Regions from separate parts of the Moritella sp. 28 genome, predicted to be linked through region 3. Evidence: predicted binding sites of a transcription regulator. Region 3 holds the regulator's gene; each other region holds the start of a gene.
What was found. Region 3 encodes LexA, which represses DNA repair genes until DNA is damaged. Its sites were predicted from a motif close to TACTGTATNNNNATACAGTA; they were not measured.
Positions count from the first base shown of each region.

Region 1 (3,290 bases), 1.7 Mb from region 3:
AGCGATTGGCAATACGAGGTGTACCACGTGAACGTCTCGCTATTTCTAACGCGCCCGCACTATCCATATTCAGCCCTAAGCAATTTGCCGAGCGTAATACGATATCTTGTAAATCTTCAACCTTATAAAATTCAAGGCGCTGAACAATACCAAAACGATCACGTAACGGTGATGTTAGTGAACCAGCTCGAGTCGTCGCTCCGATAAGCGTAAACGGGGGTAAATCAAGCTTGATCGAACGTGCTGACGGGCCTTCACCAATCATAATATCTAATTGGTAATCTTCCATTGCAGGATATAAAATTTCTTCAATCGACGGGTTTAAACGATGAATTTCGTCAATAAATAGTACGTCATGGGGTTCTAAGTTAGTCAGTAATGCAGCAAGATCACCTGCTTTCTCGAGCACTGGTCCAGAGGTAGTTTTAATACTCACCCCCATTTCGTTTGCCACAATATTTGCTAATGTGGTTTTTCCGAGTCCTGGAGGACCGAAAATTAATAAATGGTCCAGTGCATCATCACGACGTTTACTGGCTTCAATAAAAATTTCCATTTGATTACGTACATGGTCCTGGCCTTGGTAATCTAACAACATTTTTGGTCGGATAGCACGGTCTATCACTTCTTCTTCACGGACGGTACCGCTAGAAATTAATCGATCAGCTTCAATCACTAAAGTAACTTCCTAAATTAATTCTGTAAGGTTGCACGCAATGACAAACGAATGATATCTTCACAACTCATACTTGGCTGTGCAACTTGCTTGATCATCTTCGCTACTTGCGCAGGTTTATACCCTAAACCAATCAAGGCGTCTTCCGCTTCTTCAATCGCATTCGATGACGTATTACCATAACCTTGTAATTGTGCTTTATCTGCTTCAGGGGTAAACAAATCTTGAGTCACCCAGTTTTTTAGACGGTCACGCATTTCGACCAATAAACGTTCCGCAGTCTTTTTACCCACACCCGGTAATTTAATTAGACTGTTAATATCATCATGTTCAACACAGTGTGCAAATTGATTTGCTGTCATACCCGATAAGATAGCCAACGCCAGCTTAGGGCCAACACCATTCACTTTAATTAACTCTCGGAACATCAAGCGTTCCATTTTATTATTAAAGCCGTAGAGTAATTGAGCATCTTCTCGAACCACAAAGTGAGTGTAAACGATCACTTCGTTATCAACATCGCCAAGCTCATAAAAGCAGCTCATCGGCAGTTGAACTTCATAACCGACCCCATTCACTTCAAGTAAAATTTCTGGTGGTTGCTTTTCTAATAGAGTGCCACGTAAACGTCCAATCACAATTATTTTCCAACATTTTTTTTAAAATATAATGTTCACAAGGATAATAAAATACTGGTTAAATATCCAGATCATTTATTATTTCGGTTCACTTAATAGGTTAATTATAACGTCCGCGGGCTGTACCTTTGACTTTACCAGCCATATTAATCAAGGTGCGTAAACTCTGGGCATGACATAATGCGACAGCGAGCCCATCAGCAGCATCGGCTTGTGGCGTGCCTGGCAGTTTAAGTAGATTGACAACCATTTGCTGTACTTGTTCTTTATCAGCACCACCGTTACCCACTACCGCTTGTTTGATCTGACGGGCAGTATATTCCCCGACTTCTAAGTCATTCGACACCGCAGCGACAATAGCTGCGCCACGGGCTTGGCCCAACTTTAATGCTGAGGCCGCATTTTTACCCATGAACACATCTTCAATAGCAAATTTATCTGGTTGAAATTGAATGATAATTTCACTGACTCCCGCATGGATCTGCTTTAAGCGCTCAGGTAATGTATCACCTGATGTACGAATACAACCACTGCCTAAATATTGGAACTTACCGTGTATATGTTGGATCACACCGTATCCAGTGATCCGGGAGCCCGGATCTATGCCAAGAATAATACTCATACTTTATTATCTTCAATTATCATGTTTATAATTACAGTATACCTGCACCTAAGCTTGAAACCTAAACCCACTACCTTATCCATACTCCATTAAAATAACGCGTATAAATTAAACAGTTAAAACCGCACATCATCGCCTTATTATTCCATCATGTTGTAAAGAAGTGTATTTCAAATCATTTGCTCATATTGATACATTGTGAATCAGTGTTAGCTTGGTATAATGCGCCTTTTTATAATCAACCTTGTGGGGCTAAAATGAAAAGAGTCGTATTATATACGCAAAAGAAGTGTCCAAATTGCGATACGGCAAAGCGCTACCTAGATGAAAAGAAAATACCTTACCGTTTATGCAGCGTAAATGAACCACGTGGCAGTAAAGAATTAGCCGCTATTGGTGGCCGAGGCGTACCAACACTTAAAATTGGTGACCAAATTCTGCGTGGTTTCTCAATTAAATCATTCGAAAATATGTATCGCGGTTAATCCCCCATACAAACCTGACTGTTATTACACTCGTAATTATACGCTAGGTGTTATTAACAGCAGCATTTAATCATTATCTATGGATATAAATCATGAAGAATCGTTTTGCTCAGCTAAGCCTTATCATCAGCTTATTATTTTCTACATTGGTCAACAGTGCCGAAATAGACAGTATCGATCTTAAAGTTACCATGAAACAAATGAGATTAGCGTATACTCAAGCAATGAAAACAACATCTGCTGATGAGTTTTCTACTCGCATTGATGAAATGAGTAAAATGCTTGCCGTAGCACAGAGCTATAACTTTTCACCTGACCGTGCAGAGATGTCAAATCAAGGTTTAGATAAAGTAGAATCAATACTGAATAGCATTCAACAATCCGATATAACAGACGAAAATCTCGCCGTTGCGAAAGCTAAATTAGAAGACGTTGATAGCTTAAGAAAAGAATACCACAAGAAAAGTAAGCCAAGTATTTGGCAGCTCATCTTTGGTTAATAAACAATTACATGTTGGTGATGACTATTACCGTCATATTAGTAAAAATTAGGAACAGATTACATGTCAAACACGCTCGACGAGAACCAAATAGCAACAATTCAAGCTTACGATGAAGAAAAACGCCTTAGCTATTTATTAAAAGAAGTAACAAGCGAACGTAAAATCTGGATCTTAACGGATGAACACGGTTGTGTAATGCTAAATAACGATGACGAAGATTGTGTGCCAGTATGGCCTAACGCAGAGTTTGCACAATCTTGGGCGACTGGTGAATGGGAAAACTGTAAAACAGAATCTATTTCATTAGCTAAATGGCAAAGCCGTTGGACATCGGGTTTAATGGATGATGACCTAGCTATCGTTATC
Region 1 is NZ_CP056121.1:1,455,513-1,458,802, reverse strand. Features, by position in the region: gene ruvB (Holliday junction branch migration DNA helicase RuvB) at 1-676, opposite strand, end outside; gene ruvA (Holliday junction branch migration protein RuvA) at 694-1,314, opposite strand; gene ruvC (crossover junction endodeoxyribonuclease RuvC) at 1,415-1,936, opposite strand; gene HWV02_RS06520 (glutaredoxin family protein) at 2,194-2,421, shown strand; gene HWV02_RS06515 (cytochrome b562) at 2,514-2,921, shown strand; gene HWV02_RS06510 (DUF2750 domain-containing protein) at 2,985-3,290, shown strand, end outside.
Region 1: a site for LexA is predicted at 1,367-1,386, ahead of ruvA (Holliday junction branch migration protein RuvA). Genes of this name have one in related genera too.

Region 2 (3,290 bases), 1.0 Mb from region 3:
ATCAATACCGTTGTCTGGCATTGAGTTGGCGATGGCAACAATAATATTGGTAAATTGGTCGGGACGTTCGGTGGTGATCCAGTCGACTAATTCTTCAGCTTGTTCAGGCGAGGCATTGGTCAGTGCTTCTGCGATATGAAGACTCATCTCTGGTGCGGCTGCTGTGATGGCGCGATACAGACGGCTAATATCAATTTCGTCAATGGTACTTAATGCTGCGGCTAAGTTCGAGGCATCATTTGGATCGCGCATAGCTAAAGTTTTTGCCATGTTCACGGCGGCGGCCGGATTGTTAGCGGCTAAACTAATCGCCACTTCAACTTCTGACGTTGGTTCAAAAGAAGGTTGTGCATACTGGGTTCGTGGATCCAGTTCTGATGCAACACCTGAGGGGGTTTGCATGATGAAGTTTTCTTGTTCATCGCGTGGTAATGCGGTCTGATTGACCATATTACCAATGATCAAAGCCAGTAATGTCATGGCCGTCATGCTCGTAAATGAAAACAATGCAGCACTGCCAAACATGTTCATGGCGATTGACGCTAGATTGGGACCCAGAATACTACCCAGTGCGTAAATGAGTAGTAAGGATCCCATTGCTGCTAGGATTTGTTCTCTTAATACTTTATCGAAGGTTTCTGACATGCTCATTGGGTAGAGGCAAGCGGTTAGCCCCATCACGATCGCAATCGTTAGCAAGGTGAGATTAAATTGTGATGAACTAATCAGTTGCGGTATTAATAAAGACAATGCTGCAATGGTTAATACCATACCGATCATGGTTTTACGACGGTCAAAATGGTCGGATAAATAGGCGATAGGGTATTGGAAAATGATGGCGCCAAAGATAGATGCCCCCATGAATATGGATAAACTGAAACCTTGAATACCATTATCATTGGCAAAAATAGGCAGCATGTTGACTAAGCCAGCATAAAGAAAACCGCCATAAAAACAGCAGATAACGCCGAGCGGTGACAGCTTCATAATGGTCATTAAGGACATGGACTGACTGTCTTCAATCTGCGGCCCTTGATGCTTACTTATCACCATGGGGGTTATAGAAAGGCTAAATAGAATACCGGATATCACAAACAAGGTGACATCGCTAATCGGTGCCACGTTCAACAAAAATTGACCAGAGAACAGCGCAGACATGATCACCATCTGGTTAATTGATAATATTCGTCCACGGCTTTCTTCTGTAGCGCTATGGCTTAACCAGCTATCGAGTGTGGCATTGGCACAGGCCATACAAAACCCAGTGAGCATACGCATTGCAGCTAACATTAACGGCTCTGGATACAGGCCTGAAAGCAAGATTGCCACCGAAGTTAAGCTACCGCACATGGCAAATATACGAATGTGGCCAACCCGCTGTAATAGTGTTCGACTATAGAGAGCACCTAGTAAGAAGCCCACTGACAGCATAGATAAGATGATACCTATGTTGTCGACGCTGATACCGTCATTTTGCATGCGTACAGGCAATAGAATATTACTTAAGCCATAGCCAAGCATGAGCAAAAAGCCACTGACAAGTAGCAATATGAAAGGTTTCAAGGTCGTGGTCACAAGTGTGTTCTCTTTTCTATTTTATCTAAAATTGTTAATTAGTAATTCCAGTAAGCTTTATAACATATAACTAACAAATGATGGCATCAGATTACGACTTTGTGTAAATATTTTCACGCCTCTAAAAATGCTGTACACTTAACCAGTCTTAAACAACTTTTTCTGGTTAATTTTGTCTGCTACATATCTGGGTTTTTTATTATCGCGCCATAGCCGTGATCGTAATGGTAACAATGAATTAAGCTACTGGTTAGCATCTGAAATGGGTGCGGTTAAACTGATCCCGGCAACTCAGCCGCTGGTGATGTTCATTCCTCAAGATCAACTTACCACAGCATTAGCTTGTTTAAGTGAATTGAATCCACGTTTTACTTATAAAAATCTGAAAATGCGCAGTTTTGATTTAGAATTCATGAGTGCCTTTTATTTCCGGACTTCGCATGATTTTCACCGCGCACAAGAGTTATTAAGACGTAAGCTGGTCACTGTATTAGAAGCCGATATTCGCCCGCCTGAGCGTTACTTAATGGAGCGTTTTATCAAAGGCGCAGTCGAGTTCATGGGCACGCCTGTACAACGTAAAGGCTATGTTGAATTTCAACAAGCGCAGCTTAAACCAGCGGAACTGCCTGATAACTTAGTCGATAAAATAAAACAGATCTCACTGGATATCGAATGTTCAGAACACGGTGAGCTTTACTCTATTGGTTTGTATTCATTAAGCCCAGCCTATTGCCCTGATGGTCAGCCCTTTAAACGGGTATACATGATAGGTGAGCAGCCTGAGCGCGATTTAGCACAAACTCCTGAAAGCGAGCCGTTAATCCATTGGGTTGCCGACGAGAAAAGTTTATTACTGGCGCTGCAAGCCTTTGTGATCAGTTACGATCCCGACATCTTTATTGGTTGGAATGTAATTAACTTTGATTTCCGTTTATTAGCCCAACGTGCCACATTCCATAATCTTAAATTAGCATTGGGTCGAGGTGGGCAAAACCTGCATTGGCGAGATGGCCGTACCCCACAACAACAAGGCTTTCTGACTTTACACGGTCGTGTTGTCGTTGACGGTATTGATAGTCTAAAAACCGCAACTTATAGCTTTCCCAGCTTTAGTTTAGAAAACGTGGCGCAAGAGATACTTGGTGTCGGTAAAGATACTGACGATGTGGATAACCGCATGGAACAGATCAACCACGATTTTTATTTTAACAAGGTCAAGCTAGCGAAATACAACTTGCAAGATTGCGTCTTAGTGTGGGATATTTTTGTTAAAACCCGTTTGTTGGATTTCTTGTTATTACGCTCACAGTTAACCGGTTTAGAGCTAGATCGTAACGGTGGATCGGTATTGGCGTTTACCAACGTATACTTGCCTAAGTTACATCGAGCGGGTTATATCGCGCCAAATCTGCGTGAGAGTGGGGTAATGGCAAGTCCTGGCGGTTATGTGATGGATTCATTTCCTGGCTTGTATGATCATGTCATCGTACTGGATTTTAAAAGTCTGTATCCGTCAATTATTCGCACCTTTAAAATTGATCCGGTAGGGTTACTAGAAGGGGTTCAAAACCCGACTGAGGCGATTCCGGGTTTCCGTGGTGGTTTGTTTGATCGTGAAAAGCATTACCTTCCCGATATTATTACCGAACTGTGGTCGCAGCGCGATCAAGCCAAACTCGATAAAGATGCTGCCCGTTCACAGGCCATTAAAA
Region 2 is NZ_CP056121.1:3,873,251-3,876,540, reverse strand. Features, by position in the region: gene HWV02_RS17060 (MFS transporter) at 1-1,575, opposite strand, end outside; gene HWV02_RS17055 (DNA polymerase II) at 1,748-3,290, shown strand, end outside.
Region 2: a site for LexA is predicted at 1,704-1,723, ahead of HWV02_RS17055 (DNA polymerase II). Genes of this name have one in related genera too.

Region 3 (3,290 bases):
GGGAATAAAATTAATTAACCAATAACCGTCATCGTGTGCATTAGTTGCTAATTCGGCAACATCCGTCACCGCTATTTCATCACCATTCGGTAATGCTTGTTGATTCATATCTCTTTGCAAAAATTGGTTATATTGATACTTAAGCTCTTCTACAATGTCAGGGATTGATTCTAAATCACAGGCTAATAGTTGGACCCACTCTCTTAAACAATCAACAGTTTGTAAAAAAAGACTAATATGATCGTCAGTAAGGACTAAAGTCCCAGCGCGTAGATCATCTAATAATGTTTCTGCGACATGAGTAAATTCTGTCAGTTGATTAAAACCGAATGTGCCCGCGCCCCCTTTAATGGAATGAGCAACCCGAAAAATCGTATTAATCACTTCGCTATCAACTGCACCAGGCGTTAGCTTTAGCAATTCAGTTTCCATCACTTCTAACCCTTCGACACATTCTTCAATAAATACCTGTTGAAATTGTTTGAGATCGATATCCATGCTTACCTCAATACTTTTTGCACGGTAGCAATGAGTTTTTCAGGATTAAAAGGTTTAACGATCCACCCAGTCGCACCAGCAGATTTACCAGCCATCTTTTTATCACTACCCGATTCTGTGGTTAACATTAAGATAGGCGTAAATTTATACGCTCGCTCATTACGCAGTTGGCTAATTAAGCTAATACCGTCCATCCGAGGCATATTAATATCAGAAATAATAAGATCAAAATTCCCCATTTTAGCTTTTTCTAATCCATCCACACCATCAACGGCGGCATCGACGTGATAACCAGCCTGCTTTAGGGTAAATTGAACCATTTCACGAATGGATACCGAGTCATCTACAGCTAATATTCGTTTCATGAGAAAACCTCATACTAATGCGTAATTAAAATATACGTCGAACCCCAGAGCTTGAACAACAGTCGTAAATTTATCCGATGGAGATAAAAAAATGAGGGTCGTATTATGTGTAATTAAATGTTGAGAATAAGCATAAAATAATTGGCAAGTGGCACTGTCTATGTGAGTCACATTACGCGCATCAAGTACTTGAGATGACGCTTTAATGGGGAGCTGATCAAGTATAACTTTAAGAGTGGAAATCGATGAAACATCGATCTTATCATCCAACGTCATAGCAATAACGTATTGTTCCATAAACTAATCCTATATTTGTACCAGCGTACCGACAAACAAATTAAATATTTATTTTTATATCTCATGTTGAGTATAGGAAAAGAAAAAATTAATAGGTAGAAGATGATCAGAACTGTGATGTTAAAGCAAGATTTGAAAACGATTTCTAAATTTAAAGATAGGGGATAAGAAATGAAAAAAGAAATATAAAGATAGATAGTCAGCAATAGGATTATTTACTATCTATCTTCAGGCTCGATGGCGTAAGAAGGTGTGATTACATCCAATCGGTATTACGAATAATACCGACAGCGACACCTTCAATATCAAAATGTTGGAAATTTAAATCAACACGAATTGTGCTCATTTCATCATTCTCAGGGTGCAGTAAGATTTCACAGCCCTGCTGTTCAAAGCGCTTAACAGTTACTTCATCGTCAACGCGCGCAACAACAACTTGGCCTTTACTGATATTTTTAGTTTTATGTACAGCTAATAAATCGCCATCCATAATCCCAATATTACGCATACTTTCGCCACGTACACGCAGTAAAAAATCTGCCGTTGGTGTAAACATTGAAGGGTCAACATTATAGTGTGCTTCAATATGTTCTTGCGCTAAAATTGGCTCACCGGCGGCAACCTGCCCAATTAAAGGTAAACCACTGTCATTACTGGCTTGCTCAGCATCAACCAACAAACGAATACCACGAGAAGTACCCGCAAGAATTTCGATATGGCCCTTTCGTGCTAATGCCTTTAAATGCTCTTCCGCAGCATTAGGTGAACGGAAACCAAGTTCCTTAGCAATTTCAGCTCGGGTCGGTGGCATACCAGTATTTTTAATATGTTGTTTAACTAATTCAAATACTTCTGCTTGTCTTTGTGTCAATGCTTTCATCATGAACCCTAACTGGTTTTATATACAGTTTCTTGTAATTATATACAGTATTGTCAAGTTTGCAATATATGCCTTGAGTATATCTGGATAATAATGAATTAATCGTTTGCTGGCGCTGAAACACAGATTTATGGCTACACATCTGATATTATTGGAGCAAGCACTCTCGCACTTTATACAACAGAATGATAACACCTATGCAACAAACACCGTCAATGTTAAGTCGAAGTTTCGTTAACGGCTTAGTTAAATCTCAGTACGTACCAGATAACCCCGTTGATGCGTTAAATCTAGATTTAACACGTCCTATTGTTTATGCTTTAAAAACTAAATCGATGACCGATCTCGTGGCATTACAGCGAGCTTGTAAAGAACGAGGCTTACCCGACCCCCTTACACCAATAAAAGTGAACGGGGTCATCATTCCCAGTTATGTTTGCTTAGATAATCCAGCGCCCCTCTTCGGCCGAGTAAAAGATACTGACGTATTTTTTGACGAATTCCAACAGCTATTACGCTTACATAAAGATGATAAAGCCCTTGATATTCAATTGATGCCAGTCGCATTGTTTTGGGGACGCGCACCCGGTAAAGAAGGTCAAATACCACTACTATCATTAGCAAACAGTATTTCACCAAGCCGTTTACGTAAAACAATCATTGTGGGTCTTAACCGTAAAGATAACTTGGTTCGTTTTAACAAACCGGTATCACTGCGTTTCATGGCCGATCAGCACGGCACCGATGAAAAAATCGTACAGAAATTAATTCGTGTTGCTAAGATCCATTTCAGTCGTCAAAAATTAGCCGCATCAGGCCCTAAACTACCTAACCGCTACCAACTTGTTGAACAACTACTGCGTAATCCAGAAGTTAAAAAAGCCATTCAAGTTGAGATCGCTGAGCATAATATTTCAGCAACAAAAGCGGAAAAGCGAGCCAATGATTACATCGATGAAATTGCCAGTGATTTTTCGTATAAACTCGTAAAAAACACCAGTAATTTTATGAGCTGGTTATGGAATAAGATCTACAGCGGTATCAAAGTTAATAACGCCGAACAAGTGCGTAAACTTGCCGCCGACGGTCATGAAATTGTATTTATGCCTTGTCATCGTAGCCACATGGATTACTTACTTATTTCTTATGTTATTTACAATGAAGGTTTGATCCCACCACACATTGCCGCCGGTATAAATCTTAACTTCTTCCCTGCTGGCCCTATGTTCCGTCGTGGCGGCGCATTCTTT
Region 3 is NZ_CP056121.1:4,893,908-4,897,197, forward strand. Features, by position in the region: gene HWV02_RS21745 (chemotaxis protein CheA) at 1-498, opposite strand, end outside; gene HWV02_RS21750 (response regulator) at 501-863, opposite strand; gene HWV02_RS21755 (STAS domain-containing protein) at 873-1,160, opposite strand; gene lexA (transcriptional repressor LexA) at 1,417-2,040, opposite strand; gene plsB (glycerol-3-phosphate 1-O-acyltransferase PlsB) at 2,238-3,290, shown strand, end outside.